DNA from 2 places in the Acidovorax sp. GW821-FHT11A03 genome. Region 1 is predicted to be linked to the other one. Evidence: predicted binding sites of a transcription regulator. Region 1 holds the regulator's gene; the other holds the start of a gene.

Region 1 (4,232 bases):
GGGTGCCCCCAATCTGACCGACGACGTCTGGCTGCATGGCTGGGGCGAGGCGGCCATTACCGCCATGGTCAACAACGGCAAGGTCAACCAGATGCCGGCCCAGGCCGACAAGTTGACGGAAGCGCAGATCGGCGTGCTGTCTGCGTACGTATGGGGCCTGTCCAACGGCAAGCAGGCTGCCGCGGTGCGCTGATCCGGGCCGGGTGGTGCGCCCCCTGGCGCTGCCCCCGGTTTTTTGCCCCATTGCTGAAGACACACCAAGCCAATAGGTCGACACCACCATGAAGCCACCCAGCGGGCCAGCCCGCAAGGTCATTCCGATTGCACCGGTTGCATCCGATGCCTCGTCCGAGGGCGAGATCGTCTCCTTGTACGAAGCGCAGAAGAAGATTTACCCGCGCTCCATCAGTGGCCTGTTCGCACGCTGGCGCTGGGGCATGGTGTTTCTCACGCAACTGGTCTTTTACGGCCTTCCCTGGTTCGAGTGGGGGCAGCGCCAGATGGTGCTGTTCGACCTGGGGGCACGGCGGTTCTATATTTTCGGGCTGGTGCTCTATCCGCAGGACTTCATCTATCTCACGGGCCTGCTCATCATCTCGGCGCTGTCGCTTTTCCTGTTCACGGCCGTGGCGGGGCGGCTGTGGTGCGGTTTCGCCTGTCCCCAGACGGTCTACACCGAAATGTTCATGTGGATCGAGCACAAGATCGAAGGCGATCGCAGTGCCCGGCTGCGGCTGGACAACGGGCCCTGGACCTTCGAGAAGATCCGCAAGAAGTTTCTCAAACAGGTGGTATGGATCACCGTGGCGCTGTGGACGGGGTTCACGTTCGTGGGCTATTTCGTTCCCATCCGCGAGCTCGGCGCGGAACTGCTGGCGCTGCAGGGCAACTGGCAGATATTCTGGGTGCTGTTCTACGGCTTTGCCACGTATGGCAATGCGGGCTACATGCGCGAGCAGGTGTGCAAGTACATGTGCCCCTACGCGCGCTTTCAGAGCGCGATGTTCGACCGGGACACCCTGATCGTGAGCTATGACGTGGAACGCGGCGAGCCGCGCGGCCCGCGCAACAAGACGATCGACCACAAGGCCAAGGGCCTGGGCGACTGCATTGACTGCACCTTGTGCGTGCAGGTGTGTCCCGTGGGCATCGATATCCGCAAGGGCCTGCAGTACGAGTGCATTGGCTGCGGACTGTGCGTGGATGCGTGCAACACGGTGATGGACAAGATGCACTACCCCCGGGGGCTGATCCGCTTTTCCACGCAGAACGGCGTGGCGCAGCGCTGGAGCCAGTCGCAGATCCTGCGGCGCGTCCTGCGGCCTCGCGTGCTGATCTACACCGCCGTGCTGGTGGCACTGTGCGTGGGCATGATGGCCAGCTTGGTCACCCGCACGCCGCTCAAGGTGGATGTGGTGCGCGACCGCGCGGCCCTGTCGCGCATCGTGGCGGGCGGCAAGCTGGAGAATATCTACCGCCTGCAGATCATGAACGCCACCGAAGGCCCCCAGCGCTACCGCATCGGCGCCCGCGGCCTGGACGGGCTGGAGGTGGCCTCTGAAGCCGAGGTGGACATTGGCCCCGCGGAGTCCCGGTGGGTGGCCGTGCGCCTGCAGATACCGTATGGCTCCGCGCCCCCGGGCTCCCATGCCGTGCAGTTCGATGTGCAGGCGGTGGGCGCTGCGGCCCATGTGACCGAGAAGTCCGTATTCCTGGTGCCCCGATGAGGCGACGTGCACCCCGGTGCACGGCACCGGGGACTTTGTATGACCGAGAAGATTTTTGAGGAGCAAGCACCCATGCCATCCAATCCAGCCATCGGCTCCGCCCCCGCCACCGCTGCGCCCTGGTGGAAATTCGGCCACGTCTGGCTGATCATCGCCGGCCCTGCCATCGTCATCGTGGCGGGTTTTGTCACGCTGTGGCTGGCGATTTCGCGGCCAGACCCCGTGGTCGCCGAGGACTACTACCGCCAGGGCATCGAAATCAACAAGACGCTGGAGGCTCCGGAGAAGAGCCTGGCCCCGGCCATGAAGGGCCGCAACCACGCGGCGACACCGGTTCAGGACCAGCCACGCTGAAACCCCTGGCCGAGCAGCGGGTCTGCGCGGCCTTACCAGGAGACAACCCCGATGTGGACGCAACGCCTGATGTGGATTGCATGGCCCGCCTTTCTGATGGCGGGCGCGATGGAGATGCTGGTTTTTGCGATGGTGGACCCGCAGGACCTGCATTGGTTCGGGCAGCCGCTGGCCCTGTCGCGCCAGGGCGTCTACACGCTCGCGTTCTTTGCGTTCTGGGCCATCACCATGGCCTCCAGCGCGTTGACCACGCTGCTGGCAATGTCGCCCTTTGAACTCAACCGCTGCCCCGTGCCTGAAGGCGAGCGCCCTGATGATTGCCGAAAGACATCATCCTGCCCTTGAACAGCGCACCGGCCGGGCTCCGGTGGCAAGGCGTTGCCGGGACGGGCGGACCTGGCTCGCCTTGCTCAGTGGCAGGCGGACTGGTTGTTCACGATGCGCTTGAGCGCGTCGGTCTCGAGGATGCGGACATGGCGCTGCTTGACTTCGACAATGCCTTCTTCCACAAACTTGGAGAAGGTGCGGCTCACGGTCTCGAGCTTGAGGCCCAGGTAGCTGCCGATCTCCTCGCGCGTCATGCGCAGCACCAGCTCGGACTGCGAGAATCCGCGGGCGTGCAGGCGCTGCACCAGATTGAGCAGGAACGCTGCCAGGCGCTCCTCGGCCCGCATGCTGCCCAGCAGCAGCATCACGCCGTGTTCGCGCACGATCTCCCGGCTCATGATCTTGTGCACGTGGTGCTGCAGCGCGGTGACCTCGCGGGACAATTCCTCGATGCGGTCAAACGGCATGACGCAGACCTCGGCGTCTTCCAGGGCCACCGCATCGCAGGTGTGGTGATCATTCACGATGCCGTCCAGGCCGATGATCTCGCCCGCCATCTGGAACCCCGTGACCTGGTCGCGTCCGTCCTCGGTGGCCACGCAGGTCTTGAAAAAGCCGGTGCGGATGGCATAAAGCGAGGTGAACGACTCACCATTGCGAAACAGCGTGCCGCCGCGCTTCACCTTGCGGCGAACTGCAACGACCTCGTCGATGCGGTGCAGTTGCTCTTCGCTCAGGCCCACCGGCATGCACAGCTCGCGCAGGTTGCAATTGGAACAGGCGACTTTGATGGTGAGCGGGTTCATAGGCACAGGGCGGAGTTAGGTTTCGAGCATACCGCCCGATGGCCGAAGAGGGAGTCTCTTGGAGGGCGGGCAGGCGACTGACATGCATCAAATTGTCGCTGTTCCGGCCACTCCATCACTTGATTCATGTCAAGGACATGGGGAGCAGCTTACGGCACAGTCAAGGTGTACGCAAGGATTCGCCCCATGACCGCTGTTTCGCCTGACCTGCTGCGCCGTTTTGACGTACCAGGCCCCCGCTATACCTCCTATCCGACGGCCGACCGGTTTGTGGAAGCCTTCGGCCAGGAGGACTACGCCCTCGCCCTCGAGCAGCGCCGCATGGGCACCCTGACCAAGGCGCTGCCCTTGTCCCTGTATGTGCACATCCCCTTTTGCGAGTCGCTGTGCTACTACTGCGCCTGCAACAAGATCATCACCAAGCACCACGACCGGGCTGAAGTCTATCTGCGCTATCTCAGCCGCGAGATCGATCTGCACACGGCGCACTGCGGCACGGGTCAGGTGGTGAGCCAGCTGCACCTGGGCGGCGGCACCCCCACCTTCCTGTCGGACGATGGCTTGCGGGAACTCATGGCGATGCTCCAGCGCAGCTTCACCCTGGCGCCGGGCGGGGAGTACTCAATCGAGGTGGACCCCCGTACCGTCAATGCCGACCGGCTTGCCGTGCTCGCGGAGCTTGGATTCAACCGGCTGAGTTTTGGCGTGCAGGATTTTGACCCCGAGGTCCAGAAGGCGGTGCACCGCATCCAGCCCGCCGAACAGGTGTTTTCGCTGGTGGAATCCGCGCGCTCGCTCGGCTTCGAATCGATCAATGTGGACCTGATCTACGGGTTGCCGCGCCAGACGCCGGAGTCGTTCGACCGTACGCTGGCGCAGGTGGTTCAGTTGCGGCCTGATCGCATTGCGCTGTATGCCTATGCCCACCTGCCGGAGCGGTTCAAGCCCCAGCGCCGCATCCTCTCCGCCGAACTGCCCGCAGCCTCCGGCAAGGTGTCGATGCTCTCCCGTTCGCTCG
Region 2 (4,232 bases), on a different contig from region 1:
ATGACCTACCGCTGCGCGCGCCAGCACGGGCGGTTCAGCACCTTTTCCTCCTTCATGGTGGAAAAGGGCTTCGTGCGCCACATGACGCGCCCCGAGATCGACGACCTGGCCCGGCGCGTGGGCGCCATCTACTGCACCAGCTGCGGCGCGCCCGTGGACATCCGCAAGGACCACGCCTGCCCCTACTGCCGCGCGGCGTTCTCGCTCATCGACCCCGATGCCGTGGTGCGCGCGATGGAGGGCTACGCCCGGGCTGGCGCCCGCCCGGCCCAGGCCGCGCACGGCACGCCGGCGGCGACCGTGGACATTGGCGATGCCCTGGTGGCGCTGGAGCGCGACCGCAGCCGGGCCGAGCGCGAGCGGCAAAAGAGTGCCTTCAGCGGCGCGCGGGATGGCGATGGCGACTCCTTCACCGGCGACCTGCTGGCCGCGGGCGTCTCGCTGGTCTGGGAGGTGTTGACCAAGCGGGTGTAGCCGCGCCGGCCATTTCCCGCGTTTGCATATACCCTTGCGCGGCCCTGCGAAATGGGCACACCGGACCGGGTTCGGACCACAATGGCGTTCGCAGACTTCCCGGCGGCCCCAGTCCGTCGCCGCAGTCTCCCGTGGCGGCCAGCAGCCTGTGCGCGTGGCCGCCGTACTGCCTGCTCCCGTCCATCCATTCCGCCAAACGGGGCGTCCCTGCGACCACAGGAGGAGACGATCTTGCCGCTGCAGCCGCACCGAAGCCGACGCCGTCCCCGGGCATCCGCCGGGCGGGCGCCCGCGCCACGCAGCGCCGCGGCACCGGCCCCGCTGCGGCACGCGCCCTTGCCCGCCGTGCCCAGCACCCTGCTCATCCCGCTGGCGGCGCGGGCGCGGGGCAACCATTACTTTCCCTGGCTGGCCTGCGGCGATGCGGTGGCCGCCGGGCTGCTGGAGCGGCTGGGCACCGATGTGGAGCCCTACCTCAACGACCTGCCCACCGTGCTGAACGTGCTGTGGCGCACCCGGATCATCCGGGACACCGCGCAGGGCTTCTTCCTCAGGCACCCCGGGGGCCAGGGCGTGAACCTGGGCTGCGGCCTGTCGCACCATTTCCAGTGGCTGGACACCGGCGCTAACCACTGGCTCGACGCCGACCTGCCCGAGGTGATGGCGCTGCGACGGCAACTGCTGCCCGCGCGGTGCCCGCGCACGCGGCTGGCCGAGGCGGACATCACCCAGCCCGGCTGGTGGCACCGGCTGGGCCTGCCGCCGCGCGCGGCGGGGAGCGGGGCGGCAGCGGCGCCCGTGCTGGTGGTGTGCGAGGGCGTGCTCATGTACCTGGAGCCAGGCCAGGTGCAGGCCGTGCTGCACGAGTTCGCGCAGTGCGCGCCCCCGGGCTCGCGCCTGGTGCTGGACGTGCTCACCCACCGGGCCGTGGGCACGGCCGGCCGGCACGCGAGCGTGGGGCCCACGGGGGCCGAGTTCCGCTGGGGCCTGGCACGCCTGGCCGACCTGTCCGCCGCGCACCCGCGCCTGGCGCTGCGGCACGCGCACAGCGTGGCGGAATGCTATGGCTGGGCGGGCCTGGCGCTGGAGACCCTGTGGTGGCCCTGGCTGGGCGCGCCGCTGTACGGCATGGTGGAGCTGGAAGTCACCACCCCCTGAGCGCCCGTGGCGTGGGCGCGGGCGCTGCCACTTCTTCCCTTCCGCGCGTGGAAAGGGGGCGGCACCCGGTGGCGGCCGGCGGGCTGGCCGGGGGCGGACGTGTCACTGCCGTGCCAGGCGCCCCAGCAGCTCGGTCCACGCGGGCGGCTTGCCGGTGAGCTGCCCCACGATGGCCGCCTGCAGCGGTGGCAGGCGCCGGGCGCCCTGCAGCACCAGCTGGCGCAGCAGGCGGGGCAGGGGGCGGGCATCGGTGTACAGCCGCACGATGGCGTTCGTGCCTTCGTAGATCGGCCATGCGTGGTGGTGGTGCGCGCGTCCATAGCCGGACAGGATTGCGCTGTCTCCGATATCGCGGCCCTGGCCGCGCGCGGCCAGCAGGGCGGCGGTCAGGCGCTCCACGCCGGCCAGGCCCAGGTTGTAGCCGTGGGCCGTCACCGGGTGCATGCCCACGGCCGCGTCGCCCAGCAGCGCGCAGCGGTGGGCGGCAAAGCGTTCCGCGTACACGGCCACCAGCGGGTAGGCGTGGCGTTCTCCGTCGAGCTGCATGGGCCCCAGGCGGTTGTCGAACTGCGCTCGCACCTGGGCGGCAAAGGCGTCGGCGGGCAACGCCATCAGCGTGGCGGCATCCGCAGCGCCTGCGGTGACCACGACCGAGCACAGGTGCGGGCTGCCGGCCGTGCCGGCTGCATCTGCGGCATCCACCGCATCCGGCAGGGGCAGGATGGCCAGCGTGCGTTCGTAGCCGAAACACTCGTGCGCCACGCCGCCATGGGGCCGGGCATGGCGCATGCGGCAGACGATCACGGTGCGGCCGAAGTCCGCCATGCGCGCGCCAATGCCCAGCTGGCGCCGCGTGACCGAGAAGCGGCTGTCCGCCGCGACCAGCAAGGGCGCCTGCAGGCGCTGGGGTGAAGGGGCCTCCGCGTCCGGGGCCGTGTCTGTGGGGGCGAGCAGGCGGTACTCCAGCTCGGCATGCGTGGCCAGGGTGGCCACGCGCGTCACCTGGGCGCCGGTGACGATGCGCACGCCGGGCGTTTGCGCGGCCACCGCATAGGCGGTGCGGCGCAGCGCGTGGTTGGGGACGATGAAGCCCAGCGCCCCGTGGCCCGAGCGCTGGGCGTCGAGCTGCAGCGCGCTGCGCTGGCCGAGCGGCCCGTCATGCACCTGGGCCTCGCGGATGGCGCCGGTCTCGTGCGGCGCCAGTTGCGCCCAGGTGCCCAGCCGCTGGAGCGTGGCGCGGCTGGGGTGGGTCAGCGCGATCTCGCGGCCGTCGGGCGCGGGGGCGGCCAGCGCGGCCTGGGGCTGCTGCTCGACCACCGTGGCCGTGAAACCGGCGTGGGCCAGGGAAATGGCCAGCGACAGGCCCGCGGGCCCCGCGCCGACGATGAGGACATCGCTGTGGGAGGAGGAGAAGGAGGAAGTCATGGCAGGAAAAGGCAGGAGGTGGACAGCCTGGTACGCACCCCCGCGACCGGAGGGGATCGCCTGCCATTGTGGATGCGCTCCGCGCGCCGGGGGTTGCCCTGCGTCAAGTGTGCGCGCAGGATATGCTATTAAATATATAGCTGTCGGCGCTGATGTATCCAGCGCTAGGGGCCCCAAAGACCCCAAGGCCCGTGGATCAGGCCCGGGCCGGCTTGCGCGGCGGGCGCTTGGCCGCTTTCTTCTTTCCGGCGCCGCCGGCAGGCTTGCCGCGCAGGTGCAGGCCCCAGGTGACCAGCAGCCACAGGTACGACGCCAGCACGCTGTAGGCCGCCACGGCCGCCAGCGACAGGGGCGGGGCGGTGATGGAGCGCGGATTGGCCATGGTTTCCAGCAGCTGGCGGGTGCCGGCGCCCAGCACGGCCTCGCGGCTGCCCGAACGGGCCATGCGCGCCGCCATGAAGATGAAGAACTCCATCAGCAGCGCGCCGATCAGGAAACACGCCAGCAGGGCCAGCAGGTGCGAGAACGCGCGGCGGTCGCCCTTGGCCAGGAAATAGAAGGCCGACACCAGCACCAGCGCGGGCAACAGCAGGGCCAGGGCGGGCCAGGCGGACAGGAGAGCGTGCATCGGAGACAACAGGTAGCGGCGTGGGGCCACCGGTGGCAGGCAGCACACCGGTGAATCATCGGCAAGAGCGGCCCTGGGGGCACGCACGACTGCGGATGATAGGCGCTGGCCGCGTCCTGTTCGCCTTGCGGCTGTAACTGTTGGCGACACCGCGCGGCGGAGCGCCGAGCCACCCCGCACCGCCCGCTGCGCCGCGCGGCCCCCCGCCGGGCCCCCTGGCTCCCGGGCCCGTCAGCGTGGATGGCCCGGGCCCGCCACGAAATCGGCCACGGCCGCCAGCACGCCATCCTGCTGCAGGATCTTGCGGTGGCCCAGCCCTTCGGTGGCCAGCAGCGTGGCGCCCGGAATGTGGTCGCGGTAGGCCTCGCCATCGGCAAAGCGGTTGATGCGGTCGCCCCGGTCGTGCACCACCAGGGTGGGCAGCGCGATGCGCGGACCCACGGCCGGGGGCTCGAACTGGCGCATCAGGATGCCCTCGCGCGCCTCGATGCGCCGCTGCATGGAAGCGCGCGTGCGCTCCGACAGGCCGAACACCTGCGCGAACAGG

The links. Region 1 encodes FNR, which switches genes on or off when oxygen is low (the NO sensors DNR and NnrR bind a similar motif). Its sites were predicted from a motif close to TTGATNNNNATCAA; they were not measured.
Region 2: a site for FNR is predicted at 3,151-3,164, ahead of ubiM (5-demethoxyubiquinol-8 5-hydroxylase UbiM). Genes of this name have one in related genera too.

The regions. Positions count from the first base shown of each region.
Region 1 covers NZ_JBXASG010000003.1:402,922-407,153, forward strand. Annotated here, with positions in the region: gene ccoP (cytochrome-c oxidase, cbb3-type subunit III) at 1-193, shown strand, start outside; gene ccoG (cytochrome c oxidase accessory protein CcoG) at 282-1,727, shown strand; gene AC1RVY_RS09135 (FixH family protein) at 1,800-2,081, shown strand; gene AC1RVY_RS09140 (hypothetical protein) at 2,133-2,426, shown strand; gene fnr (fumarate/nitrate reduction transcriptional regulator Fnr) at 2,492-3,214, opposite strand; gene hemN (oxygen-independent coproporphyrinogen III oxidase) at 3,401-4,232, shown strand, end outside.
Region 2 covers NZ_JBXASG010000004.1:582,056-586,287, forward strand. Annotated here, with positions in the region: gene AC1RVY_RS13095 (zf-TFIIB domain-containing protein) at 1-474, shown strand, start outside; gene AC1RVY_RS13100 (class I SAM-dependent methyltransferase) at 820-1,632, shown strand; gene ubiM (5-demethoxyubiquinol-8 5-hydroxylase UbiM) at 1,735-3,057, opposite strand; gene AC1RVY_RS13110 (hypothetical protein) at 3,254-3,685, opposite strand; gene AC1RVY_RS13115 (alpha/beta fold hydrolase) at 3,917-4,232, opposite strand, start outside.